DNA from 4 places in the Cytobacillus gottheilii genome. Region 4 is predicted to be linked to each of the others. Evidence: predicted binding sites of a transcription regulator. Region 4 holds the regulator's gene; each other region holds the start of a gene.

The links. The regulator Rex, encoded in region 4, represses fermentation and respiration genes when NADH is low (regulators of the CRP and FNR family bind a similar motif). The targets are predictions, from matches to a motif close to TTGTGAAATATTTCACAA.
Region 1: a site for Rex is predicted at 2,675-2,692, ahead of nirB (nitrite reductase large subunit NirB). Genes of this name have one in related genera too.
Region 2: a site for Rex is predicted at 2,347-2,364, ahead of J1899_RS06590 (cytochrome-c peroxidase). Genes of this name have one in related genera too.
Region 3: a site for Rex is predicted at 5,022-5,039, ahead of arcA (arginine deiminase). Genes of this name have one in related genera too.

Annotation. Positions count from the first base shown of each region.
Region 1 covers NZ_CP071709.1:907,548-914,980, reverse strand. Annotated here, with positions in the region: gene nirD (nitrite reductase small subunit NirD) at 1-140, opposite strand, end outside; gene nirB (nitrite reductase large subunit NirB) at 154-2,568, opposite strand; gene J1899_RS04385 (exonuclease domain-containing protein) at 2,848-3,831, shown strand; gene J1899_RS04380 (hypothetical protein) at 3,887-4,078, opposite strand; gene J1899_RS04375 (dienelactone hydrolase family protein) at 4,458-5,057, opposite strand; gene J1899_RS04370 (DUF5667 domain-containing protein) at 5,343-6,758, opposite strand; cyclic di-GMP riboswitch class I at 6,839-6,923, opposite strand; gene J1899_RS04365 (catalase) at 7,069-7,433, opposite strand, start outside.
Region 2 covers NZ_CP071709.1:1,333,634-1,341,066, forward strand. Annotated here, with positions in the region: gene J1899_RS06580 (dihydroorotate dehydrogenase) at 1-577, opposite strand, end outside; gene J1899_RS06585 (DUF5068 domain-containing protein) at 854-2,110, opposite strand; gene J1899_RS06590 (cytochrome-c peroxidase) at 2,472-3,524, shown strand; gene J1899_RS06595 (HelD family protein) at 4,696-6,966, shown strand; gene J1899_RS06600 (GlsB/YeaQ/YmgE family stress response membrane protein) at 7,267-7,433, shown strand, end outside.
Region 3 covers NZ_CP071709.1:2,311,997-2,319,429, reverse strand. Annotated here, with positions in the region: gene J1899_RS11475 (methyl-accepting chemotaxis protein) at 1-265, opposite strand, end outside; gene selD (selenide, water dikinase SelD) at 487-1,539, shown strand; gene J1899_RS11465 (CBO0543 family protein) at 1,605-2,159, opposite strand; gene J1899_RS11460 (L-threonine 3-dehydrogenase) at 2,520-3,461, opposite strand; gene J1899_RS11455 (glycine C-acetyltransferase) at 3,646-4,836, opposite strand; gene arcA (arginine deiminase) at 5,147-6,379, shown strand; gene J1899_RS11445 (serine hydrolase domain-containing protein) at 6,423-7,433, opposite strand, start outside.
Region 4 covers NZ_CP071709.1:393,155-400,587, forward strand. Annotated here, with positions in the region: gene rimI (ribosomal protein S18-alanine N-acetyltransferase) at 1-177, shown strand, start outside; gene tsaD (tRNA (adenosine(37)-N6)-threonylcarbamoyltransferase complex transferase subunit TsaD) at 174-1,202, shown strand; gene J1899_RS02110 (ABC-F family ATP-binding cassette domain-containing protein) at 1,449-3,368, opposite strand; gene moaC (cyclic pyranopterin monophosphate synthase MoaC) at 3,534-4,019, shown strand; gene J1899_RS02120 (redox-sensing transcriptional repressor Rex) at 4,044-4,688, shown strand; gene J1899_RS02125 (YdiK family protein) at 4,746-4,952, opposite strand; gene J1899_RS02130 (CPBP family intramembrane glutamic endopeptidase) at 4,949-5,677, opposite strand; gene groES (co-chaperone GroES) at 6,018-6,302, shown strand; gene groL (chaperonin GroEL) at 6,359-7,433, shown strand, end outside.

The DNA.
Region 1 (7,433 bases), 510 kb from region 4:
GGATGGGGGCTCCTATTTTCTATTGCATGCACTTCTCCATTTGAAAGTTTGAATAATGCGATATTGGAATCGCCAACCGTTACCGGCTGCCCCATTTGTTCGTATAACTTTGAATATGGATAAACTTCAATTCTTCTCATTTGATCAGCCTCCTTAAACTAGTTCTACTTCTTTAGTAGAGTAATATTTTTCATTTACTTTTTGATCTTCTATCGCTTGCTTCCACGGCTCATTGTAGCGCTGTAATGTTTGGTCAAGACGATCATTCAGCTTTTCTCGTATGTTTTTATCAGCCAAGTGAGCTTTTACATGATCTAAGCCAAGTCTTTCAAGCCATGTGGAAGTCCGTTCCAGATAGTTTGCTGTTTCACGGTAATACTGCAAAAATGCGCTGGAGTATTCCATTACCTCTGCTTCTGTTGTGACGGTCCACGCTAGATCGCCTGCACGCAGATCTGTACCGCCGTTTCCACCAACATAGATCTCCCAGCCGCCGTCAATTCCTACATATCCTAAGTCTTTAATGCCTGATTCTGCACAGTTTCTCGGGCAGGCAGATACGCCCATCTTCACTTTATGAGGTGTATCAAGCCGTTCAAATTTCTTCTCAAGCTCCATTCCGAGTGACATGGAATCCTGTGTGCCAAAGCGGCAGAATTGGGAGCCAACACAGGTTTTAACTGTTCTTAATGTTTTTCCGTACGCATATCCAGATGGCATATCAAGCTCCTGCCATACAGCTGTCAGGTCCTCACGTTTTACGCCAAACAGGCCGATTCTCTGTCCTCCTGTTAACTTCACAAGTGGAACATTATATTTTTCAGCGATTTGGGCAATTTTCATTAAATCTTTTGCATTTGTCACGCCGCCATACATCCGTGGTACAACAGAGTATGTGCCATCCTTTTGAATGTTTGCATGCATTTTTTCATTTACAAGTCGAGAATCGCGGTCATCCTCGTAAGCATCCATATGAACCATGCCCAGGAAGTAATTGATCGCTGGGCGGCATTTGCTGCAGCCTTCCTCCTGCTTCCATTCGAGAACGTTCATCACTTCTTTTACTGCTGTTAAGCCTTTTGTGCGAATTTCTTCTACGACTTCATCCCGGCTGAGTGCTGTACAGCCGCAAAGCGAATCTTTTGCAAGAGAAGCATCAAAGCTGTCGCCAAGTGTATGCATTAAAATGTCATTCACAAGCGGTTTACAGCGTCCGCAGGATCTGCCGGCATTTGTGCAACCGGAAACTTGGTTTAATGTTGTTAAGCCTTGTGTTTGGATGGCTTTAACGATGGTCCCTTTTGTCACACCATTACAGCCGCAAACCACTTCATCAGCCGGGATCGAACCGATATCCTCGGCTCCTTCCTCTCCTGCTTTCTGCAGAAGAGAGATGTCTGTAAGGTCGGTAATTTCTTCTTTGCCCATCATCATCCGGAATAGCTTGCTGCTGTCCTTTGTATTACCATAAAGAACAATTCCTGCAATCTTGTTGTCACGGACAAGAATTTTCTTATAAATGCCATCAAATTCATTGTGAACTTTGATCGCTTTTACAGATGGGTCATCCATTATTTCTCCGGCAGAATATAAGTCCACACCAGAGACCTTTAATTGTGTGCCCGTAATTGAACCTTCATAAGTACTTTCGCGTTTGCCAACGATTGTTTCTGCAAGCACTTTTGCTTGCTCATATAATGGAGCTACAAGACCATATGTGACTTCCCGGTGCTCTGCACATTCGCCGACTGCATAAATATCAGGAATACTTGTTTCAATATAGTCGTTGACGACAATTCCGCGATTCACTTCCAGGCCACATGCCGCTGCAACCTCAATATTCGGTTTAATTCCAACAGCCATGACGACTAAATCAGCAGCCGTTTCGCTTCCATCTGTGAAACGAATGCCAGTTACCCGGTCCTCACCGAGGATTTCTTCTGTCTGTTTTTCCATCAGGAAGTTCATTCCCTGGCTTTCAAGTTCTCTCTGCAGCATTTGTGATGCTGTTGGATCAAGCTGCCTTTCCATTAGATGCGGCATTAAGTGAACCACATCAACCGTCATGCCAAGATCAATTAGACCGCGTGCTGCTTCAAGTCCTAGCAGACCTCCGCCAATGACAACCGCTTTTTTATAAGACTCTGCCGTCTTGATCATTACTTCACAATCATGTATATCACGAAAACCAGTTACGCCCTGTTTTTCTGCACCCTTTACTGGCAGAATAAACGGACTCGAACCTGTCGCTATAATTAACTTGTCATATGCAGTGATACGCCCATTGCTGCTCTCCACTGTTTTGTTTTCAGGATTGATTTTCACAATGCTTTCGTTTGTAAATAGCTGAATATGATTCTCCTTATACCAATCCCAATCATTCATGATGATCTCTTCCACTGTTGTATCACCCTGCAGCACATGTGATAACTGGATGCGGTTATAGTTAGGATATGGCTCTTTTCCAAAGATCGTCATTTCAAATTCTTCTTTATTTAATTTAAGAATTTCTTCGATTGCTCTTACGCCCGCCATGCCGTTCCCGATCATTACTAATTGTTTTTTCATTTTATAACCTCCTAAGTTTGCTCAATGTTTCACATATACATGCGATAGGTTTCTTCTTTAGGTATATTGTTTATAGGTTTATTATACAAGATAACTAGAATTTATTGTGTGAAGAACTTCACAATATTTAATTTTATTGGTTTTTGGTTCACAATTTGGACACGGTCACAGTGACGCCCCGAATTTTCTTGTTTCACAGGTAAAACCCTCCACTTGGATTTTCCCTGCTTTTTCTATTAAACTATGAATAAACAATCTCTGTATGAAGGGAGAAAAACGATGGATTTTATTGCGATTGACTTTGAAATTGCCAATAACCGTCTGGACAGCGCCTGTTCAATCGGAATGGCATTTGTTCAAAACAACTCAATTATAGACGAAAAATATTATCTTATTCAGCCTCCAACATTGTTCATGGATCCTGGGATGGTGCGGGTGCATGGAATTACTGAAGATGATGTTAGAAATGCACCTACATTTGATGAAGTGTGGAAGGAGATTCAGCAATATTTTCAAGGAGAGCATCTCATAATTGCTCATAATGCTCAGTTTGATATGAGTGTGCTGAAAAACTGCTTGCTCACATACAAACTGGATATCCCTGAATTCACTTATGCATGCAGTATTCCCATCAGCTCATGTGCACTTGGCCGTGAAAGAGTCAGCGGCTCTCTCAAGGATCGAGCTGAACGTTTTGGCGTCCAATTAGATCAGCATCATCATGCTTTATCAGATGCAATTACATGTGCACAGCTTGTCATCAACTGTGTCAAAGCAAAAAGACGTAAATCACTGGAAACATTTTTAAGCACCTATCGTTCTGTTTCGTTAAAGTCCTTTTCAGAATTAAAGCACCAAACTACTTTCGGTAAAAAAACAGCGGTACCAGCAAAGAAACGGTTTGCCAGTGCTCCAGTGATTTCTTCTATTACAACAAGCAAAACAGAGTTTGATGAACAGCATCCTCTTTACGGAAAACATATTGTATTTACAGGTGAATTAGCTGGGATGGATCGTGCGGAAGCCATGCAGCAGGTTGTGGATCATGGCGGATTGCTTAAAAGCGGTGTAACAAAACAAACCAGTTATCTTGTTGTCGGCACACAGGATAAAGCACTGGTTGGCAGTGCTGGTGTGAGCTCGAAGGAAAAAAAGGCGGCTGCACTCCAGGCAGAAGGTCTGCCGATTAAAATAATCAATGAAGAACACTTCCGAAAACTGATAGCTGGGCGGATGAGTTTGAGTTTTAAGCAGTCACAGTGACGCCCCGGATTTTCTTGTTTCACAAGCATACCGAAACTGCAAAAGAAAAAGCCGATTACAGCGTAATCGGCTTTTCAAATTTAGGATAATGCTTTATATTATTTGTCTTTGTAGTTGTTGATGGTTCCATCAGTGATCCGTAGTAAACAACATAACGTGACTCTTCGTTTGGCTCTGGAATGCTTTCCTTGATTTGCTCATAGTTAAACTTCCCATAATCTGATAACATTTTAAATAATGTTTTCATTTTATAGCCTCCTTTTGTTCGTAACCCTATTCTAAAGGAGAAAACTGAAATCCTCAAAGTCGATTTTCACTCATGTAAGCGTTAATCATCCTTGATAATAACTCTTTTTATTCCAAATTCTTTTATTTTCTTAAAATTACTCTGTTTCATTAAATTTATACAACTGTATCATGTTCAGTTATTCACAATAAAAGTTATATTTATCCGTTGAAATGTTTTCTTTTCAACACTCCTTTTATATTGTGAGGCTATTTAACAATTGAAGAAAAAACTGTTATATAGATTTTTCAAAAGAAACTAGTACAGAATATTTAATAGAACTGCTTTTTTGCATAAATACACTCCTTAACTTCTAAGTTAATTGGAAACTAGGCTTTCCTTAAACCTGTTTCTTAAGGAAGCGAATCATTTCTCCTTCTGCTCTCTGTGCTGATTCTTTATTGTATTTTTGAGAATACGGATCACTAAATCCATGGAGGCCATTCATTTTATGGATCTTAACGTTATCTCTTTTATTCAAAATATCAATTAATTCATCTACATTAAACGAAGTTTCTCTTTCCGGGAAAAAGAGCATGGAAGGGCATACCGGAGACACTTCCGGATACTTTCTTATCCGTGAACCATAATATCCAACAATTCCATCTATGTGTTTTTCAGTACTGCATAACCAGGCAATTGTCGCTCCAATACTAAAACCAAGCAAAAATATTATTCTATATTGACCCTTCACTTCATCTGCTATATTCTTCACGATTTTTAAAGTAGCTTGCATATCGATTTTGTTAATAAAACTTTGATAAGCCATTTCTTCTTGATCATATTTAAAAGGAACTTCTTGTTCGAGAAAATTTGGACATATGATATCAAGTCCATGTTCTGATAACGATTGACAAACATCCTTGATATGCTGATTGATCCCATAGATTTCATGAAGCACAATGACTACCGTATCAGATTGTTTTTTTATCTGGAACACTGATGACACCTCTATCGAAAATTTATAAGTTTACATGACAAAATCGGAAATGTTCTTCACAAACAACATGTGGCCAATTTTTTACAAAGCGGGAGAATCACATAAAGTTTAGCTGCCCGTCATTTTCTATTAAGCCATTCTTTGCATGTTCAATATAAAAGTACCATATTTTCCTTCTGTTCTATTATTAAATTTTTTATATAGAAAAACAGGAACCAAACGGCTCCTGTTCTATACTGTTCTCTTTCTCCTTGTAAATTCCATATTCATGAAACACCTTGTTTACTATTCCTTCTTATTTTCGTTAGCCTTTTCTTCAGCTTTCTTCTCTTTATTTGCTTTCTCTTCTTGTTTCTTTAATTTCTCTTGTTCTTTTTCAGCTTGCTTTTGGGCTTGTTCACGCTGCTTTTCCTCAGCCTTTTTAGCCTCTTCTTTCGCTTTCTGTTCCTGTTTCTTTAATTGTTCCTGTTCTTTTTCAGCTTGTTTTTGAGCTTCCGCACGTTGTTTTTCCGCTTGCTTTTGTGCTTGTTGTTGAGCCTTTATTTCTTTTTGACGCTGTTTTTCCTCAGCCTTTTTCTTTGCTTCTTCTTCTTTCTTTAAAGCCTCGGGCTTTTTCTCTTCAGACTTTTTACTCGCTTTAGAATCAGATTTGTCTTCTTTGTTCTGATCTTTATCTTCAGTTTCTACGACTGCAGCTTCATTAATTTTTTTCACTGCTTCTTCTGCCTCTTCATTGATTTCTTCCACAGTCTCAGCTTTTTCTTCTGTTAACTCTTCATTTATTTCAGCAAGCTCTTCGTTGTATGTTTCTTCATCTATTTCACCTGATGCTAACTGATCCTCAAGCTTCGTTCGCTTCTTATCCGCCTTTTGTTCTTTTTCTTCTAGCTTCGCTAATTTTTTATTAACCTTTTTCTCAAAGTGCTCTTGAGCTTTTACAATATTCTTCTCTAAAGCTTCTTTTGCTGTTGGATTTTCAACTTTGTTTAAAACAGATTGTAAAGCTAGCAGGTTGGCAGCAAACTTTTCTTCAATAGCGGCACGAACTGGATCCACTTCTACTTCTTGTTCCTCTGCCAGTTCACCTTCTCCTGACTCTGCTGATTCTTCCTCTGGAGTTTCTGCTGTTTCCCCATCTGCAGCATCTGTTTCTTCAGCATATTGTTCGTATTTTTCCAGTGCTAATTCTTGTTGTTTAATCGCTTGTTCAAGAACCTCATTTGCCAAGTCCTCTTCCCCTGCAGCAAGTAATGCTTCCACTTCTTTAATACGCTCTTCTGCAAATTCTACCAGCAGTTCAGACTCTTTTACTTCATCAAAAGTTAATGCCAGCTGAACATTTTCCATTAGCTTTTTAGTGAAGTAGAAAAAGTCACCAGGCAAAAGAGATGGCTCTTCTTCTTCAGATGTTTCTTCTGCTTGTGTTTCTTCCAAAGGATCGCCCTCTGTTACTTCGTTTGTGCTTTCAGTTTCTGTTGTTTCATCTTTAATGGTTTCATCCTCTGAAGTTGTTTCATCCTCTGAAGTTGTTTCATCTGAAGTTGGTACTGTTTCTGTTTCGACTGTTTGATCCTGCTGTACTGTTTCCTCTGCAGGCTGCTGATTTTCTTCCGCAAATGCCTGCCCCGTTCCTAAAACAAGAACGGAAGCAAAAGCACCCGCTGCAAGAACATTTCTGACTGAGAATAAATTTTTCGACATAAAAAAATCCCTCCACACCATTTTGTAAAGGAAGAATCTTGAATTAACTCTATGAAACTGAGTTGTTTCTCCATTCTTCATTTGGCAGCCCAGCCATCTTAGTATCTCTACCGTAGATCTGTGACTTTGCGTCTCTACTTTTCAGTAGATTTGCCTTTTTTCAAATGAGGAACAACTAAATATTTCGTTCACGTCATTTAAAATAAATATATTCAATTATTGGTGAAATTACTAGAGAGAAAATTTTCCCAAATAAAAATAATCCCATCTCTTTATTGAAATGGGATATTGCAAAATTAAATTAATGATCCTACTTTCGATCCCAAAAACGCCTAACTGTAATCGCCGAAACAAACTCCTCATCAAAATCTTGATTTTCGGCAGCAAACACGACACCATCTAAATTATTGTATTCAGAAGGCTGAATATAGGACTGTCCCGTTGTCGCCACACCAATTGGCTTATAATATTTGTATATTCCGTTTATAAAATCTAGAGTATTAATATCAAAGGATGTTTGATTATCACTTTCCCCGCCAACTATATACAGAGAGTCATATAGCGTATGATGAGTAGAAACAAAGATTTGATCCACCTTCAGAACTGTACCTTCAGCTCCTGTAACAGTGCCAAGCTTCTCACTAATCAAAACAACAAAAACTCCATTTTGATTAA
Region 2 (7,433 bases), 940 kb from region 4:
TCCTGCTGATTTCCTCGAGATTGCAGCCATCCCCATCGGCTTCGATCACAAAAGCGGCTGCAAACTCTTCTAATCTATGAGCCATTTCACGGAGCTCGTTTTGCTTTTCAATTGCGTTTCCCCGGGGATGGCGAAGCCGGATTAATAATGGAATATCCATTGTATGCTTTTTTAACTGTGTGATGGTTTGACTTAAGCCAATTGAATAGGTTTGTGATGGTAAATATAAGGAATTTCGATCTTCTGAAAATAAAGGCATTTCTTCTGCTGCATCCTGATGAAGGGAAACCGGGCCAATTTCTAAGAAGCCAAAACCAAGCTGATTAAATGCCGATGTGCCAAGTAAATGCGGATCAATTCTCCCGCTTAATCCGACTCTGCTTTTCAGCTGGTATCTAAAAAATGGTTGCTCTAGAGAAGCTGATGGTTTTAAATGTCCTAAAAATTCAACAAGCCTGCTGCCGAACGGAAGATGAACCATCGTATTCATTGCATTGTGAATAAAAGCTCTGCCGGTTTGAGCAGGAAGGCGAGATAAGAAAGGTTTAAAAATTGTATGATAAGACCAATCAGGCATATGATCACCTCATTCTTACAATGACGTTATATTTGTAACGGCTTTAAAACTTTATGAAACTATAAATATTTTATCATGGTGAGAATAGGAAATTACAGAGCATTTGAAGGAGAAAGCTTTATAATAAAATATCAACACTAGAAGCAGTACAGAATTCTCACTCGGAGTGTACAAGACTTTTAAAATATCCCTCATGAACATAAGCATGGAAGGTTTGAACGGGGGATTGGGTAAAACAGAAAAACCCCAGAAAATCTTCTGGGGTTTGTTAGCGCATTATTGGTGCGGATTTGGAAGTTCAAAGATGGCTTGCTCGCCTTTGAATGCTTTTTCGCCGCTTTCAAGATAAAATGGACCAAATTCCAGCGTGAATTTTTTATAGATGGAAAATTCATCTTTTCTGAATAAAAAGACATGATATTTCTCTCCAGCTTCTCCTGCAGCTATCTCACGCGGATCTCGTGGCTCAGCTTGTGCAACGTTTAAATATCTTGCTCTGCTGTCATCCACATCAAGCATCGTGCCTAAATTAGAAATATTAACTGCAGAATCAGACTGATTATCAATGTTCAATTTAACGGTTAGGGCAACAATTCCGCTGTCACCAAAATCAGTGAACATGGATGCATTCGCATCTGTCGGAACAACATCGGTGTATTGGACCCCTTCAAGTGTTACTGTTACGTCACCGATTTGCTTTGTCTCATTTATTCCTTCTTCTTCAAAGAGGATGGTCTTATCAGCCCAGTTATCTGTTGTGAGGCGATCCTGGTAAAGCGAAGGCTGATCAGCAACAGCAGAAGCCTGCTCACCAGCATAGACGAAATCATAGGCTGGTGAGTTTTCAAGATTACTGCCGGAGTAATCCTTATTATCAGCTATTCCACCCTCAATAATATATTTAGGAGTTACTGTTTTCATTTTTTCAAATTCTGCTTCTGTTAAAATAAACGTTATCAAACCGGTTACTTTTTCGCCAGCTTCATATAAGCTGATTTCATCTTGATTCTTTCTGAGCTTTTGAATCTGCTGGTCTTCAGGTATTAAATTTTTGCTTTCTGAATTTATATAATCTAACTCATTTTCGAGTTGGATTTTATGGAAGTTATTATAGTATAGATTTTTATCTGTTGTATTTTCGAGTGTCACTTCTGCCGAAACAACATACCCATTTACTTCATCATTAAAATAAGAAGCGTAATCCTGATTCATATCTGTGATTTTAGTCATTTCATATTGATTCACGGAAATGTTAAAGCCATCTAAACTATGGGTATACTGTGGTGATTCGTTTTTATAGATGCTTTCAATAGTGCCTTCCGTTTCTTCTAAGAGCGGATTTAAATATTCACTTGTCTGACTGCTTTCCTCTGTTTCTTCTTGTTCTGCTGGTTCAACTTCCTCTGTTTGTTCAGATTTTACTGTTTCCTCAGTTTCGTTTGCTGCTGATGTTTCCTCATTGCTGCCATTTCCACATGCAGCTAATAATAGTGCTGTTGATAACATAGAAACTGCCAAAATTTTTGTTTTCACTGTTTACACCTCGTTATGTAATTTTTTCCTGTTCATTATAAGGGAATTAATACACTTTTTTCAATTAAAATACATAAATAGTAAATTATTACTATGGTAATAAAAACATAATGATAATGAAAATAGGTATAAAGAAATAACATCTGTTAAATAGAGAATGATAGATAATAGGATCTTATGAAATAACTTTGCAGTCTTTATAACTTAAATAAGTTGTTTACAAGGCATAAGTTGATTTGTGATAAGTGTCACAAACTTTTCGGAAATGGTTGCTAAATCATCATTATTTTAGTTATATACTCAAACTGAAAAATAAAGATAGCGTTATCATTGGGAAATTGAAAAAGAGGGGGAGTAACTGATGAAATTAAGATATCCGTTATTCATATTTATGGTTCTTCTAATGCTCAGCGCGTGCGGCAATGAAAACGAGAATACTGCAGCTCCTGAAAAAGAGCAGCCTGAAACCGAAACAGCTGGTGTCGATGAAGAGTTAGAAAATGCAAAAGCGATGTTTGAGCCGTTAGGTGAAATGCCAGTACCTGCTGATAATGAAATGACAGATGAGAAGGTTGAATTAGGAAAAACACTTTATTTTGATCCTAGATTGTCTGGAAATAATAAATTGAGCTGTATGACATGTCATGCTCCAGGTGCAGGTTATGGAGATGGACTGGAAACATTTTTTGGATTTGAAGGCGCACAAGGGAGCAGAAATAGCCCCACTATTATCAATTCGGGCTATTATCCTGAATACTTTTGGGACGGCAGAGCAGGAAGTCTGGAAGAACAGGCACTCGGACCGATACAATCTGAAGTGGAAATGAATCAGGACATTGATGAACTTGTTATTGAACTTAATGGTGTGCCAACATATGTAGAACAATTTAACACTGTTTTTAATGATCCGATCAGTGCGAATAATATTGCGAAGGCAATCGCTGCATTTGAACGAACCATTGTCATCTCAGATACAGCCTTTGATCGCTATTTACAGGGTCAGGAGGATGCAATTAGTGCAGATGCACAAGAAGGTATGAAGCTTTTTGCCGGAAAAGCAAGCTGTATTACCTGCCATGCCGGCCCAATGCTCTCTGATTATAGCTATCATAATCTTGGAATGACAGGTGATGAAGGAAGATACGAGGTAACCAAAAACGAAGAAGATAAAGGGAAATTCCGTACAACGGGTTTAAGAGGTGTAGCTCATACGGCACCATTTATGCATGATGGCAGCTTTGCCACTTTAGAAGATGTGGTAAATTACTATAACGACGGCGGAGGAGATCATGTAAACAAAAGTGATCTGATCAATCCATTAGGCTTAACAGATAAAGAAGTGCAGCAGCTTGTCGCTTTTATGGAAAGCTTAAGCGGTGAACTGCCAGAAGTTGAAACGCCTGAGATACCATAAAGGTTATTACTGGGAAAGTCGGAATTTATTTTCCGGCTTTTTTAATTGGAGAGTTCTCTTTAAAGTAAGGGCCAATGAATATTTCTTAAAAGGTGTGTGTGTCAGAGTTAGGGCGTGGGAGTAATCCTAAAAAACGTGTGGGTCAAAGTTTAGAGGAATAACTGCGGGCGAGTCATTCCTGGAAAGTGCGGTAGCCACAGATTTCAGGAATTACCCAAGGCGAGTTATTCCCGAAAAGAGGGGTAGGCACAAATTTCAGGAATTACCACGGGCGAGTCATTCCCGAAAAGAGCGGAAGGCACAAATTTCAGGAATTACCACGGGCGAGTCATTCCCGAAAAGAGCGGAAGCCACAGATTTCAGGAATCCCCCAAGGCGAGTCATTCCCGAAAAGAGCGGACGCCACAGATTTCAGGAATCCCCCAAGGCGAGTCATTCCCGAAAAGCAGGGAAGCCACAGATTTCAGGAATCCCCCAAGGCGAGTCATTCCCGAAAAGAATGGAAGCTAGAGATTTCAGGAATCCTCCAAGGCAAGTCATTCCCGAAAAGCAGGGAAGGCACAGGTTTCAGGAATTACCACGGGCGAGTCATTCCCGAAAAGAATGGAAGCCACAGATTTCAGGAATTACCCAAGGCGAGTTATTCCCGAAAAGAGGGGTAGGCACAAATTTCAGGAATTACCACGGGCGAGTCATTCCCGAAAAGAGCGGAAGGCACAAATTTCAGGAATTACCACGGGCGAGTCATTCCCGAAAAGAGCGGAAGCCACAGATTTCAGGAATCCCCCAAGGCGAGTCATTCCCGAAAAGAGCGGACGCCACAGATTTCAGGAATCCCCCAAGGCGAGTCATTCCCAAAAAGAACAAGAAGCACAGATTCCAGAAATATCTAAGACCAAAAAACCTCGTAAATATCCAATAAGAAAAATTCTCCCCGGCCACCGGCTTTCGGAAACCCTAGTTCATTGCCGAACAACGTGTATCGCTGCTTTTTTTCATAAAACATTGCCTGATCCAGATTTTTCTGATAATATATTCTTCTTCTCACGCGTTTTGCTATTCTTAAAAGCATTTGCACTTAAAGCTTAGGATGATTAGAATTCCCGGGCGAAGTGCTGTGTGCTTTTTCTTTCTCCATTGCGGCTGAAATTAATCTTTGGAGGTAAAAAGAATGTCTCTTCAGAACCACCCCGATTACGAAACAGAACTGCAGCGATTAGAATTTACTAAACGGTATATTGAAGCTGTTGTGAAAACAGCTGAATCCAGTAAGGAACAATTTCAGGAAAATATGAAAGAAGCCTTTTCGGATACCGATTGGCTTGAATCCAGTTTAAGCTATTCTTCCCTGTTAACCAATGCAAGGTTTTTTGAAATGTCTAAGGATGAGTTGAAGTCTTTAAAAAAAGCCAGAAGAACGCCTTATTTTGCGAGGATTGATTTTAACCGTGATGGTGGAGGAGAAAAGGAAGTTCTATATCTTGGCAAAACTTCTTTATATTCTCGGGAAAGCCAGGAGCAAATCATAGTGGATTGGCGCTCACCGATTGCAAACCTTTATTATGAGGGCAGACTTGGACCAGTCCAGTATGAATCCTATGAGGAGAGTTTTTCTGGTGATTTGTCGTTAAAGAGACAATTTATGATTGAAGACGGGTTCATGCAGGAAATACGTGATATTGACTTAACCACAACAGATGAATTATTGCAGGAGTCTTTAGCTAAAAGCTCAAGTAATCGCCTCACCGAAATTATTACCACGATCCAGGAAGAACAGAATAAAATTATCCGAGCTGATTTGAACAAGCCCATAATTGTTCAGGGAGGAGCGGGCAGCGGCAAAACGACGATTGCGCTGCACAGGATAAGTTATTTTATTTACCAATATAAAGAGAATTTTGCTCCGGAACAGCTGATGATCATTGCCCCAAGCGGATTGTTCCTGCATTACATATCTGAAGCTCTGCCAGAACTTGGAGTGGAAAGAATCCGCCAGACAACCTTTCAGGACTATGTCAAACTTTGTATTGATCTGAAAATGGAAATACAAAAGGACGATAAGCTGATCAGGATCATTGAAGATAAGGATTCACAGTCTTCAAAAGTAATTCAGCAGCTGTCCGCCCTTAAAGGATCGGATGTATTTCAAACTATTCTAACCAATTATTTAATAAAAATAAGCAAAACCTTTTATCCAGCTGAGGATTTCTATGTAGATAAATTTCGTTTATTCAGCCGTAAAAAGTTTATAAAGCTTTTTAGAGATGACTATCATTATTTGCCTCTTTACCGCAGGCTTGAAAAATTAAAGGGAATCCTGCAGAATGATGTGCGATTAAAGAAGAAAAATATGCTGGAAAAGATTCAAACCTACTATGATGTAAGGATTGAACGGGCTCTCTATCGCGGCGATGATCCGGAAAAAAGGCGACAGTATGTAATTGAAGCTATGGATAAAAAAGAAAAGAGAGTGGGTGAGATACAGTCTGCCATTAAAGGGGCAGTCAGAAACTATATGAAGCCTTTCCCTAAAAAAGATCTGCGTTCTTACTATCGCGAATTATTTCAGAATGCAAAAGAACTTCATTCACTTTCAGACGGAACCTTATCTATGGAGGAAGCAGAGCTGCTTTGTGACTACAATCAGCAGTTATTTAAGAAAAATGAGTATGAACGGGAGGACTTAGCACTCCTATTATTTTTACAGGTTCATTTATATGGTCTTGAAAAAGAACACCGAGCCAAAAACATAGTGATTGACGAAGCTCAGGATTACAGCTTTATGGAGCTTTTATCCTTAAAAAAAGCGGCAGATACAGATATGTTTACATTAGTTGGAGATCTGGCTCAAGGCATTCATTCTTATCGAGGTCTTTCTTCATGGGAAACGGTGATTGAACATATTTTTCCCCGTGCAACCTATACGGAATTGCAAAAAAGCTATCGAACGACTGTAGAGATTATGGAAGAAGCCAATACCCTTCTCGAAAAACTCCCGGTTTCTTTTCCAAAGGTAGTTCCTGTTGTCAGGCACGGAGAGGCACCAGCTTTTTATCGACGAAAAGAAGGCAAGTTTTTTATAAAGCAGCTTGAAGAAAAATTGCAGGAACTGAAGAATGAGCATTTTAAAACCTTTGCGCTTATTGGCAAAACCAGGACAGATTGTGAGCAGCTATATCAGCTTTTCAAGGACTTTTCTAATGAACGTGTAAAATTGCTGCAGGAACAAGAAGAAATACCAAAGGACGAGGCAGTTATTGTTCCTTCGTATTTAGTTAAAGGATTGGAGTTTGATGCAGTCATTGTTTTTTCTCTGGATGAAGTGTACTCAGATGCCTCCCCGCTGGATATTAAGCTTTTATATGTAGCCATGACACGTCCGCTGCATCGCTTATATTTTTATGGATTACATTCATCTGATTTTTTGCTTGAAGAGGTTTAGGACAAATTTTTGGCCGGGAATATCCTAACTAACTGGCTAAGGCCGTTCAAATAAACGAGCGATTGCAAAGAGCAATCGCTTTTTGTTTTTGTGAGGGAATATTTAAGCAACCAACAATAAAACGTTTTCATCTAGTTCCTTTTCAATCACTATTTTATTAATATGTTTCAGTTTTTGAATGCGGGGTATTTAACTTGTACAAGCAGAAAAAACCACATGTGGAAAAGGAAAACTTTCTGCTAGTTGTATAAGTTACACTATATAACAAAAACTATTCAAAACGAACAAGGAGGAATTATAATGTTAAGCTTTCTTTGGGCATTAATTATAGGTGGTATTATTGGTTGGGTTGCCGGCCTAATTACAGGAAGAGACGTACCAGGCGGAGTTATTGGTAATATTATTGCCGGATTCATCGGGGCATGGCTTGGATCATTAATCTTAGGAGATTGGGGTCCAGTTGTTGC
Region 3 (7,433 bases), 1.9 Mb from region 4:
CATTCGCTTTTTCTGACTCATTAAGAAATTTGTCTTTAAACTGGTTATCTCCAAAGAGAATATAATCTCTGGCAATCTTTGCCCTGTATGCTACACTAAATGACATTTCATTAACAGCTTCAACCATATTCATGTCGTTATTAGTTATCTTTTTTAAACTAGTTGAAATAGAATTAATGGTTAAAAAACTAAATACAGCAATACAAGTCATGAGCAATACAATAACAGCAAAACTGCCTAGCAGTTTAATCTTGATGCTCTTCATACAAATGTCTCCCAAGTTATTTTTATATGTATTAAACTCTCTTATGTATTAGCGATTATGTTTGTTTAATAACTAAATTAAATTATCATAACTAAGACTTTTTTACTAGTTAATAAATGTAAAATACATGTTAAGAATGTGCTTTTGCTTTTCATTAAGACTTTTTTTAGCTTTAATTTTTTGAATAAATAAAGGTATACTGTTGTATGGAGGTGCTTAACATGAGTGAACATGAAAAAATTCGTCTGACATCATTGTCTACAAAAGCTGGCTGAGGCTGCAAAATTGGTCCTGAGGACTTGGCGCAAGTTTTGCGTCTGCTGCCTAAGCAAGAAAAAGTGCCAGAGCTGCTCGTTGGGCATGAAACATCAGATGATGCAGGAGTCTATCAATTAACGGATACAATTGCCCTCATTCAAACGATTGACTACTTTACTCCAATTGTAGATGATCCATATATGTTCGGCCAAATTGCCGCAGCCAATGCTTTAAGCGATGTCTATGCGATGGGCGGTCACCCGAAAACGGTATTAAACATTGTCGGCTATCCAGTTAAAAAACTAGGTGCTGATATGCTCTCTGAGATTTTAAGAGGAGCCGCTGATAAAGTAAAAGAGTCAGGTGCAGTAACAGTTGGCGGTCATTCTATTGATGATCAGGAGCCTAAGTTTGGTCTTTCTGTTACAGGCATTGTACATCCGGATAAAGTATGGAAAAATGTAGGCGCATTGCCTGGTGATGTTTTAGTGTTAACGAAGCCAATTGGTGTGGGTATTATAACTACAGGCATTAAGAGAAATGCTGTTACAAGTGAGCAAGAAAAAAGAGTTACTGAAGTTATGGCCGAATTAAATAAAACAGCCGCAGAAATTCTGATGGATTTTTCGCCGCATGCAGTTACAGACGTAACAGGATTTGGGCTTCTTGGACATGGAAGCGAGATGGCTAAAGGAAGCAATGTTAGCTTAGAAATCACTGTCGATCATGTACCGGTGTTAGAAGGTGCAAAAGAACTGGCAGAGGCTGGAGTAGTGCCTGGCGGTTCTAAAGCGAATCATAAGTGGCTGTTGAACGATGTCGATTATGGATCAATAGGTCAAGATATACAGCTTCTTCTATGTGATGCGATTACATCAGGCGGTTTGCTCGTCGCAATGCCGGAAGAACAAGCGCAGACATATGTGGAGAAATTGCATCAGGCAGGCTTGATCCATTCCTCCATCATTGGGAGAGTAACGAATCCGAAAGAAAAGCTGATTTTCATTCATGAATAATCTATATCGGCAGATTCCATTATAAAATCTCAGAGCTTTGCTCTGAGATTTTTGGTTTTAATAAATTACTCTACTGCTTGGAAGGATTTCCGTCTGCTGAACCAATGAGCGAGCAAATACATAATTGTCAGGATTATAAATGAATAATGCAGGGACCAATCTATTTTTTTATATAAATCAATTACACTTAACAAAGGCAAACCAATATATGCACCAAAAATCCCAAAGATCATCGCTTTTATAAAAGGATTTAGTTTCGGTTTAATTTGCATTAACAGCATAGCAAAAACCGGAAGAAGAGATAATCTAAAAGAAAAGCTGACAGTTGCAATAGGTATAACTTTTACAGGGTACGCCCATTTTCCTAAACCAACTCCAACAATATCAAGAACTTCTGACAAAACCATTAATAGTAAACCTGCAGCAAAAATGCGGGCTGAACTATTACGGTCTCGAAAGACTAACCAAATAACCCATGGAATGATAATCATTGCCAACGCGATCCACCATTGCCATGTAAACAAGAAAGCATTATTTACTGCTTCCATCGTTAACCTGTTTGCTTCAACAATTCTTTCCGTGGCTTTATCAATTTGATTTAAACCTTCCTGATAAGTCATACATATCATCCTTCTTACTTTAAATTATCTCTAGTTCATTAAATCTTTGCTGTTTTTTTGAACTGTAGATCCTTAATATTTCCAATTCTCTACTATTCATTCGTAATTACAGGATGATATGGAAGTTATCAGGGAATTACTTATTTATTACTGGTTGCAGACTTCATCACTTGAGAGATCATATGACGCTAATTTATCATAACAATCACCATGAGGTCTTCTGCCCTGTCAAATTGCTGCTAATACGGCACTCTATAAAAAAACAGGCTGACAATCCGTTTTGTCAGCCTGTTTTTTTATCTATTCTATTTTGTATCATTACACTCATTTGTGAATGGTTTTACCTCTGAATGAGATCACTTATTTTTGTTTAAGTTTATCCAGCATATCCACTGTCATCTTCCGTAAGTCAAAGTTGGCTTTGAAGCCCCATTCTTCGACTGCGGCAGAGTCATCAATGGAATTTGGCCAGCTATCAGCGATTGCTTGGCGAATAGGGTCAACCTGATACGTAATTTCAAAATGAGGAATATGTTTTCTAATTTCTGCAGCAATCTGTTCAGGTTCGAAGCTCATTGCAGTAACGTTAAACGAATTGCGGTGCTTTAGCTTACTTGGATCGGCTTCCATTAATTGAACGATTGCATCCAAAGCATCTGGCATATACATCATATCCATATATGTTCCTTTATCAATATAGGAAGTATATTTGCCATTCTTAACTGCTTCATAGTAGATTTCCACAGCGTAGTCCGTTGTTCCGCCGCCTGGAGGAGTGACATATGAAATTAAACCAGGAAAACGCAATCCTCTTGTGTCCACTCCGAACTTATGAAAATAATAATCTGACAACAATTCTCCAGCTACCTTATTTACTCCATACATCGTTGTTGGTCGATGTATAGTATCCTGCGGTGTTCGATCTTTAGGTGTTGATGGTCCAAATGCACCAATTGAGCTTGGTGTGAAGAATTGGGCATTTAATTCTCGTGCCGTTTCAAGAGCGTTCATCAGTCCGCCCATGTTTAGATTCCAAGCAAAAACAGGGTTTGCTTCAGCTGTTGCCGACAACAGGGCAGCCATATGGATTACACTATCAACATTGTATTTTTTTGCAACCTCTAACATCGTCCGTGCATCCGTCACGTCTACCATTTCAAAAGGTCCAGACAAAGCGGCTTCTGTCTCATTTTTTCGTATATCCGTTGCGATAACTTGATCTGCACCATAAATTTCTCTTAATTTCACTGTAAGCTCTGAACCAATTTGCCCTAATGCCCCAGTAATCATTATTCGTTTCATTCTCATCCCCAGCCCTTTCTAATGTGAAGACAAAGCTCTATAGCTCTATTGATATTAATAAACTTTTACTATTTGATGAAAGTTCCAAGGAATTTGGAAGGTAAAGTGACGAGGGAATTTCAAGTCTTTTCCTTTACCAGTTAGAAGGGAAGGATCACACGTTCCCTTCCCTTCACCTATTTCTTTATATCAATCCCATTTCCTTGCCAACTTTTTGATAAATACCAATTGCTTCATCAAGCATATCAGTTGTATGTGCTGCAGAAGGCATATTTCTTACTCGGCCAGTTCCTCTTGGTACTGTCGGAAACACGATCGATTTTGCATAAACACCCTCTTCATTTAGGCGCTTGCTGAACTCCTGCGTTTTTACTTCGTCTCCGATAATGCATGGTGTTATGGGTGTTTCACTTTCTCCAATGTCAAAGCCAAGCTTTTTCAAGCCATCCTTAAGGTAATTAGCATTTTCCCATAGCTTTTCATTTAGCTCGGTGCTTTCCATTAAGATTTCAATTGATTTAATACATGCAGCAATATCTGCAGGTGTTAAAGATGTGGAGAATAAGAATGGTCTGCTGCGGACCTTTAACCAATCAATTAACGATTGCTTTCCGGCAACATAGCCGCCTACAACCCCAATTGCTTTTGAAAGTGTCCCAATTTGGAAATCAATTTTATCGGATAAACCAAAATGCTTAACAGTACCCGCTCCTTTGCCCAGAACGCCTGAACCATGTGCATCATCTACATATGTAATTAAGTCGAACTCTTCTGCAATCTCCACAATCTCTGGCAGCTTCGCAATGTCTCCGTCCATAGAGAAAACACCATCTGTAATCACCATGATTTTATTATAAAGACCTGACTCGGTTGCTTCTTTCGCCTTCGCACGTAAATCATCCATATCTGAATGATTGAATCGAATGATTTTTGCTTTTGATAGACGGCAGCCGTCAATAATAGAAGCGTGGTTTAATTCATCAGACAAAATGGCATCATTTTTATCCATTACAGCTGAAATAGCAGCCATATTGCAATTAAATCCTGATTGATAAGCAATTGCTGCTTCGGTATACTTAAATTGTGCAAGTTTTTCTTCAAGCTCCAAATGGATATCGAGTGTACCGTTAATCGTTCTAACAGCCCCTGCTCCTACACCATATTTTTCTACAGCTTCTCTTGCAGCTTTCTTTAATTTTTCATCTGTTGCCAGTCCTAAATAATTATTAGAAGATAAATTAATGAGTTCTTTCCCATTAATTTTGATCTTTGGACCATTTGGACTCTCCAATGGATCAATTACATTATATAAACCTCTGCCTTTTAGATCATTTAAATTTTCATCAAGGAATGAATCTAATTTTTTGCTTGTCATAAATTTAGCCTCCATTCGATTCTTTAATCAAATAATACATTTGTCCTCTCTGTGAGGACAGCGAAAACCTTATACTGTTGAGTATTTCCACTTATAACTTTATCATATTTTTTTGTTTTGTACATATATAGCGGACATAAATTTCTGAGACTTATGCATGAATTTACGCTCCCATCCCATACTATTGGTGAAAATATTCGCTTTTATCCTTCGAAGGAAGGGGTGAATATTTATACATGCAATTGATCTGTTTACTCTACCAATTTGAAGGGAACGGCTCAAATAGAAAGAAATTAGGAGGAAATATAGAATGCAGCAGCAATTAAATGTAACTTCAGAAATCGGTAGACTTAAAACAGTTATGCTACATAGACCAGGATTAGAAATCGAGCATTTAATGCCACAATACTTAGAAAGACTATTATTCGATGATACTCCTCACCTTCCCATCATTCAAAAAGAACATGACTATTTTGCACAACAATTAACGAATAGAGACATCGAAGTTCTATATCTTGACGTTTTAATGAAAGAAGCCGTACAGAATCAGGATGCAAGGCAATATTTTATGGATGAGATCTTAAAAGATGGCTTGGAAAACTTAGACGGCTCATACGATAGTGTAAAAGAGTACTTTCAATCATTAGGAGGAGACGAGCTCGTCAGCATCGTCATGTCAGGAGTCCCTAAATCAAAAATTCCTAAAAGCAAGCAAGTGCACCTGCATGAAATAACAAATGAGCACTATCCGTTTTATTTAGATCCGATGCCAAATCTTTATTTTACGAGAGATCCAGCAGCGGTCATTGGGAATGGGCTTTCCATTAATCGTATGTATGAGCCTGCCAGAAGGCGTGAGTCCATCTTTGTTGATACGATTATGAAGTATCACCCCTGCTTTCGAGACGCTCAAACACAAACGTACTTCTCCAGGAATGATGTTTATTCAATGGAGGGCGGCGATCAGCTTGTTTTAAGCAGTGAAGTTTTAGCAATTGGCGTAAGTGCAAGAACAACTGCCCAAGGTATTGAAAAATTAGCATCAGAAGTGTTTAAACAGAACAATACATTTAAGAAAGTAATGGCAGTTGAGATTCCGAAAAAACGAGCTTATATGCATTTAGATACTGTGTTTACGATGGTTGATTATGACAAATTCACTTATCATCCTGGGATTGAAAGTGAAGAAGGCGGACTTAATATCTATATTCTTGAAAAAACAAGCGAAGAAGGCGAATTTGCGATTTCCAGGAAATCTGATTTAACAAGTGCATTAAAGGAAGTGTTAAATCTTAAAGAAATCACTCTAATTCCCTGTGGTGGCGGATGTCCGATCGCAGCTGCCCGGGAACAATGGAATGATGGCTCTAATACACTTTCCATCGCACCAGGCGTTGTTGTTACCTACGACCGCAACACAGTTACAAATAACGTTCTCCGTGAACATGGAATTGAAGTCATCGAAATTGAAAGCTCAGAACTGTCAAGAGGCCGTGGAGGCCCGCGTTGCATGAGCATGCCACTGGTTAGGGAGAATTTATAAGTAAAGCGAGGGATTCCTATGATTGGAGTCCCTCGCTTTATGTTTATTTTGCTATTGAACTGCTCTTATCTTTTAAAAAAAAGAACTTTAATGGAATTACTGCATGTAATAAAAACAGGAACATTATGCAGTAAACTAAAAAAGCTAAATCAGGTGCAAATATTTGAAAGCTTCTCCACGGAATTTGTTGTGTGATTACAATCATTGGAATGGCACCAAGCGAAATAACCACAAATATTGTAGAGAGAAAATAGGTCAGATATCTTTTCTTTACTTGACTCTTTCTCATAATTCTCATGATAGCCAAAATAATAAGGAATATAATGATGGCAAGCAATATCCATTGAAACAATAAAGACTGATCGGGCAATGCTTCTGTATGATCATGGATTAGTAAATCTCTAATTCCATTCATTATATAATAAACCTGTGGGTCTTCAAGTGAGTGGTACTTATTCGTTAAAAGAATAGCAGCCTGATGTATTTCCGGCCGAAAATACATCTCAGCTCTAAAATCACGGGTAGCGCCGCCATGAAATAAGAATCTTCCTTCTTCGTTAAAATGCCAGCCCATTCCATACGAATTTCCATCTTCAGGGAGTGATGTGAAAAGTCTCATGCCTTCTTCAGAGATGATGTCTTTGTTCCCTTCTAATAAAAATGTTAGAAATTTTGTTAGGTCGGTTGCCGTCGATGCAATATATCCGTATGGTGCCCCAGCTGGATCGTATAAAAATTCACTTTTAACCGGCTTGCCAAACCATGACTCAAAACCAGGTACTAAATGTAACTCACGGACTTGTTCTACACTTGCTCCTGTATGATTCATTTCTAATGGTTTAAAAACTTGGCTCACTAGAAAATCACCAAAAGATTCCCCGCTGACATGCTCTACAATTTCTCCCAGCAGCAAGTAATTAGCAGAGTTATATTCATATTTTTCTCCTGGTGAGTGAGCGAGTTTTACACCACTCAGTTCCTTTATCGCTGCTGAAATATCCCAGTTTTCAGTGTTTTCTCTATCTGTTACCTTTAAACCATCATACTGAGAAAT
Region 4 (7,433 bases):
AACATGATTGAAGTGGCGATTGAACTTGGTGCCGTATCAATGACACTTGAAGTGCGTGTCTCCAACCATATTGCACAAGCACTTTACCGCAAACTTGGTTTCCAAGATGGAGGCATTCGCAAAAATTATTATACAGATCTTCAAGAAGATGCTTTAGTAATGTGGGTGAACTTATGAGTGAGCAAAATCAATGGATAATGGGAATTGAAACAAGCTGTGATGAAACAGCTGTAGCAATTGTGAAAAATGGAAAAGAGATCGTTTCGAATATCGTCTCTTCTCAAATAGAAAGTCATAAAAGATTTGGCGGCGTAGTTCCGGAAATTGCCTCCAGACATCATGTTGAACAAATGACAATTGTCATTGAAGAGGCGATGAAGGAAGCAGATATTACGTTCTCTGACTTAACAGCCATTGCTGTCACGGAAGGGCCTGGGCTGGTGGGTGCTCTGCTGGTAGGAGTTAATGCGGCAAAAGCTCTGGCATTTGCACATAATATTCCGCTTGTTGGTGTTCACCACATAGCAGGTCATATTTATGCGAACCGCTTATTGACAGAGATGAAGTTTCCACTGCTGTCACTAGTCGTTTCTGGAGGACATACAGAGCTTGTTTATATGAAAGAGCACGGTCATTTCGAAGTAATCGGTGAAACACGAGATGATGCTGCTGGTGAAGCCTATGATAAGGTAGCGAGAACATTGAATCTGCCTTACCCAGGCGGACCTCATATTGACAGGCTTGCACAATTAGGCGAGCCAACAATTCCGCTGCCGCGTGCATGGCTGGAAGAGGATTCATATGATTTTAGCTTTAGCGGTTTAAAATCAGCAGTTATCAACACTGTCCACAATGCAGAACAGCGGGGAGAAAAAATAGAACCGGAAGCATTAGCTGCCAGTTTTCAGCAAAGTGTGATTGATGTACTTGTCACAAAAGCAGCAAAGGCAGCAAAGGCCTATAAGGTTAACCAAGTTTTATTAGCTGGGGGAGTAGCTGCTAATAAAGGCCTGCGTGCAGCCTTACAGGAAACCTTTGAACCTCTTGAAGAGATTGATCTGGTCATCCCTCCTTTATCATTATGTACGGATAATGCAGCAATGATTGCAGCTGCTGGCAGTATTTATTATGATAAAGGGATAAGATCACAGTTAAATCTCAATGCTAATCCTGGTCTCGATATATCTATCCACAATTCTTAAACAGTAGGAAAAAGTCCCTGTTCATACAGGGGCTATTTTTTGTGGATAAATAAATTAATTTTCAGAAAAATATAGTGGATATGTGGATAAGTGAACAACTTTTTGTGGATATTGTGGAAAAGTGTGTGGAATACTTATTTTTCAAGGGTTGGTTTGTTAATAAATTTGTGGATAAAAAAAGAACCGAGATGACAATAGTCCCGGTTCTTTTTTAGAGAATATTAATGTCTAAAGGGGGTACGATAATTAATCTGCTAGCTCAGTCCATTCTTCAAGAAGGGTCTCAAGCTCAAGTTTTGCCAGATCATTATCTGTTGTTATCTTTAGTACCCTCTCATGGTCTTGATAAACCTCAGGATCACATAAAAGTTGATCGAATTCTTCTATTTTGAGCTCAAGCTGCTCGATTTGTTTTTCGATCTCTTCTATTCTTCTTTTTCGCTGCCGTTCCAGTTTCTTGGCTTCTTTATCTAATTGGTAATTATTTTTTTCAGTCGAAGATACAGATTCAGCAGCTGCAGAAACAGCATCAAACTTTTCAAGCTCTTCCTGCTCCTTCTTTTTATCCACATAATAATCGTAATCCCCGAGAAACTCCTCCGCACCCTCTTTTGACAGTTCAATTACTTTTGATGTAATGCGGTTAATGAAATAGCGGTCATGAGAGACAAATAAGATGGTACCGGGATAATCAATTAAAGCATTTTCCAGAATCTCTTTACTGTCTAGGTCCAGGTGATTGGTAGGCTCGTCCAGTATTAGAAAATTAGATTTTTGCAGCATTAATTTGGCTAAAGCAAGACGCGCTTTTTCGCCGCCGCTTAACGTAGACACGGTTTTTAATACATCATCTCCTGAAAAAAGAAAGTTACCTAAAACGGTTCGGACGTCTTTTTCCAGCATTTGCGGATAATCGTCCCAAAGTTCATTTAAAACACGCTTATTGGATGTAAGCTCTGCTTGCTGCTGATCATAATACCCAATCGTTACATTGGAACCGTGCAGGATCTTACCTTGTAAGGCTGGAAGGTTTTCAATAATCGTCTTCAGCAAAGTAGATTTCCCAATTCCATTGGGTCCCACTAAAGCGACACTGTCTCCTCTAGTAATCCGGAATGAAAGGTTTTCAGAAACTGCTTCACCTGCATAGCCAATAGCGAGATCCATAACCTGCAGCACATCATTGCCTGATTGCCTGTCAATTTGAAAGCCAAAAGATGCTGATTTCTCATCGCCAAGGGGACGATCCATTACATCCATTCGTTCTAATTGTTTACGGCGGCTCTGTGCTCTTTTAGTCGTAGAGGCACGTGCAAGGTTCCGCTGAATAAAGTCCTGTAGCTTTGAGATCTCTTCCTGCTGCTTTTCATACTGCTTCATATCACGTTCAAAATCTGCAGCTTTCTGATCTAAGTAGCGGCTGTAGTTTCCGGTAAACTTTTTGATCTGATGACGGGAGATTTCGTAAACCTGCGTAACAACCTTGTCAAGGAAGTACCGGTCATGCGAAACAATTAAAATAGCTCCTTCATAGCTCTGCAGGTAAAATTCGAGCCATGAAAGGGTCTCGATGTCCAAATGGTTTGTTGGCTCATCAAGAATGAGCAGATCAGGTTTTGTTAAGAGCAGCTTACCGAGTGCAAGCCGTGTTTTCTGTCCGCCACTTAAAGATGATATTTTCGCATCATATCCTATGGTGTGAAAGTTCAGGCCGTGTAAAATCGAGCGGATATCTGCTTCATACTGGTAGCCGCCATTCTCTTTAAAGCTGACCTGAAGGCGATCATACTCTTTTAAAATGCGATTATACATTTCTTCATTGCTCATTGCGTTAGGATCAGACATTTTCTCTTCCAATGAACGCAATTCTTTTTCTTGCTGCTGTAATGAAGCAAAAACAGTCAGCATTTCATCCCAAATTGTCAGTTCAGATTCAAGTCCTGTATTTTGCGCCAAATAGCCGATTTCTACTTCCTTTGGCTTCATGATTTCCCCGCTGTCATAAGAAATATGGCCAGCGATTATTTTTAATAAAGTCGATTTGCCTGCCCCGTTTCGTCCAACGAGCGCAATGCGGTCTCTTGTTTGCACTTCCATTTTTATATTCGTTAAAATTGGATCAGCACCAAAGCTTTTATTGAGCTGATTAACTTGTAATAGTATCATGATTTTCACCTCTGCAATATAAGACAAGTGTATCGTATTCCGCTTAGGTTCGGCAATAAACCGACGTTATTTGAAGAAATTTGCAAATAAATATGTGAATATCAATACAAACTATACACAAATGCACCTAAAATAGTGTATGATTCTGTTGTGAGGTGTTAGTATATGGGAGATTTAACGCATTTTAATGAAGAAGGCAGAGCTAAGATGGTTGATATTGGCGAAAAAGCCGAAACCGTTCGCACAGCTATTGCCCATTCAAGTATAAAAGTAAATGAGGTCATATACGACAAGATTACGTCTAACAGTATGAAAAAAGGAGACGTATTAGCCGTTGCACAAGTTGCCGGAATTATGGCAAGTAAAAAAACATCTGACATTATTCCAATGTGCCACCCAATCATGCTTACAAGTGTGGACATTTCTTTTGAATGGAAGCTGACAGATTCTGATCATATTCTGCAAATTACGGCTACTGCCAAAACAAAAGGAAGCACAGGTGTTGAAATGGAAGCGTTAACAGCTGCTTCAGCTTGTGCGCTGACTGTATATGATATGTGCAAGGCCGTCGATAAAGGGATGATCATAGGGGAAACCTACTTACTAGAAAAAACAGGCGGCAAAAATGGGGATTTTAAAAGAACGGAGTAGGACGGAGAATACGGAGGTACAATGATGTCAACAGAACAAACCAAAATTCCGCAGGCTACTGCAAAGCGATTACCGCTGTATTATCGATTTTTAAAAAATCTGCATGCATCAGGTAAGCTTCGGGTTTCGTCTGCGGAATTAAGTGATGCTGTAAAAGTTGATTCTGCCACGATCAGAAGGGATTTTTCTTACTTTGGAGCACTTGGAAAAAAAGGCTATGGCTACAATGTGAATTATCTGCTGTCCTTCTTTAGAAAAACGCTCGACCAAGATGAAGTAACAAAGGTTGGTTTAATTGGTGTTGGTAATCTGGGGACTGCTTTATTAAACTATAACTTCTTAAAAAACAACAATACAAAAATTGAAGTGGGCTTTGATGTTTCGCCCGATAAAGTTAATCAAAAAATTGGGGATGTATCCGTTTATCATATGGACGATCTTGAGAAGGTCATTGAAGAAAATGACATCCAAGTTGTGATCTTAACTGTACCTTCACAGCATGCCCAAACGATTACAGATAGAATTTCACAAAGCACAGTAAAAGGAATTTTAAACTTTACTCCTGCTAGATTAACTGTGCCTCCAGCAATCAGGGTTCACCATATCGACTTAGCCGTGGAATTGCAATCATTAATTTATTTCTTAAAACATTACCCGGCAGATATGTAGGAGATCCCTCTAGGAAAGCATGTCTTATTCAAAATAAAAATGAGCCCTAATAAAGGCTCATTTTTTGTTTTCAAGATTTTTAAGCTTAAAGTGGAAGCTGATCATTTTGAGGCCAGCTCCAATGTCAAAGGTAGCAATGATAATGAGAAGGTTTGTTATGAATCCCCACTCTCCGTTTTGCTGAAGACTTTGAATAGCGATGTAGACAAATAGTATTCCAAGGATCAAATAAATGATGCCTGAAAACAGAGGAGTTCTTCTCATAGTACCCCTCCAAAAAATGCGGCCACTTGTTCCATTTCCTCCAGCCATTTTTCGATTTCTTCCATATTAAGCTGCATGACGACTACAAGAGAATTCATGGCCACGTGAGCAAAGATCGGCACAAGGATCCGCTTTGTTTTTACATATAGAAAGGCAAACGTGAACCCCATCGCTGAATAGAGAAGCAGATGTTCAAATTCAGTATGTGCTGCCGCGAAGATGACAGAGCTAAGGAGCGCTGATATGAAAAAATTGAAGCGTTTATGCAGGCTGCCGAAAATAATCTTCCGGAAAATGATTTCCTCCAAAATCGGTCCAATAATCGACACAACAATGATAACAATTGAAGACGTTTCAATGATACTCATGATTTGCTGTGTGTTCTCTGACCCCATTTCAATGCCAATCATATATTCAATATTTGCAGCAACAGATTGTGCAATCAGTGCTAAAAACACCCCGCCAATGGCCCAGGCGATCGATTTTACAACGGATGATTGCTCAGATAAACTACGCTCCACTTTCATATCCTTTCGCAGCAGGAAAAGAATGATGATGAGCGCTAGCGAAAAGCTAATCACAAGCCAAGAAGACACGGCCGTCCCTTCATCCATTCGAGTGCCAGTTATAAGCTCACTTCCAAATACCATAAGCGGCAAGCCGACAATGGAGGAAAGCTGCATGGCAATATACACAATTAAAATAATCCAGTATTCTTTTTTCAAATGATGATCTCCCTTATGACATAGAATCAAGCAAATGCTCTTTTAACCATTTTACTCATAAAGAGGAGCTTCTTTCAAATAGAAGGATACCTTGAACAGCCTTTATGCATAAAAAGAATGGGAATGTATATAATGAAGAGGTTGCCAGAAATGGATCTCTCTGGACTCTGGCGCAGGCAATAATAGACTTCCTTTTTAAGACTAAAATTTTTTATGAAAAATACAGCATCATGCTTGCAAATAAAAGTCAGAACTATTAATATAATAAATGTGTTAGCACTCAAGTCGATAGAGTGCTAATAAATAAATCACTACATAATGATTGAGGAGGTTGTTTCACTTGTTAAAGCCACTAGGTGATCGAATTATTATCGAGCTTGTTGAAACTGAAGAAAAAACTGCAAGCGGTATCGTGCTTCCAGACTCTGCAAAGGAAAAGCCGCAGGAAGGCAAAGTCGTAGCGGTTGGTACTGGACGCGTGCTTGAAAATGGTGAGCGTGTTGCATTGGAAGTTGCTGATGGCGACCGCATTATCTTCTCAAAATATGCTGGAACTGAAGTTAAATACGAAGGCAAAGAATATTTAATTCTGCGTGAAAACGATATTCTTGCAGTAATCGGATAAATCAAAAATAGACTTAGACTTATATTACTTTAAAATCTTTGAGGAGGTTATTACAAATGGCAAAAGAGATTAAATTCAGTGAAGAAGCTCGCCGCTCTATGCTGCGCGGGGTTGATACACTTGCAGATGCAGTAAAAGTAACTCTTGGACCAAAAGGACGCAACGTGGTTCTTGAGAAAAAATTCGGTTCTCCGTTAATTACAAATGACGGTGTGACAATCGCGAAAGAAATCGAACTTGAAGATGCATTCGAAAACATGGGTGCAAAACTTGTTGCAGAAGTAGCAAGCAAAACAAATGATGTTGCTGGTGACGGTACTACAACTGCAACGGTTCTTGCTCAAGCAATGATCCGCGAAGGTCTTAAAAACGTAACAGCTGGTGCAAACCCAATGGGGATCCGCAAAGGAATGGAAAAAGCGGTTCTTACAGCTGTTGAAGAGTTAAAAGCTATTTCTAAGCCAATCGAAGGCAAAGAGTCCATTGCACAGGTTGCTGCAATCTCTGCTGCTGACGAAGAAGTTGGCCAATTAATCGCTGAAGCAATGGAGCGCGTTGGCAACGACGGCGTGATCACAATTGAAGAATCTAAAGGCTTCACAACTGAGCTTGATGTGGTTGAAGGTATGCAATTTGACCGCGGATATGCATCAGCATACATGGTAACTGACACAGATAAAATGGAAGCTGTTTTAGAAAATCCATATATCTTAATCACTGACAAGAAAATCTCCAGCATCCAAGAGGTTCTTCCTGTACTTGAGCAAGTTGTACAGCAAGGCAAGCCATTATTACTAGTTGCTGAAGATGTAGAAGGAGAAGCACTTTCTACTCTTGTGGTAAACAAACTTCGCGGCACATTCAACGCTGTTGCTGTTAAAGCTCCTGGCTTCGGTGATCGCCGTAAAGCAATGCTTGAAGATATCGCAATTCTTACTGGCGGTGAAGTGATCACTGAAGAGCTTGGCCGTGACCTGAAATCTGCTGGTATTGACGCACTAGGACGCGCTTCTAAAGTGGTTGTAACAAAAGAAAACACAACAATCGTGGAAGGTGCTGGAGACAGCGCGCAAATCCTTGGCCGCGTAAACCAAATCCGCACTCAAATGGACGAAACAACGTCTGAATTTG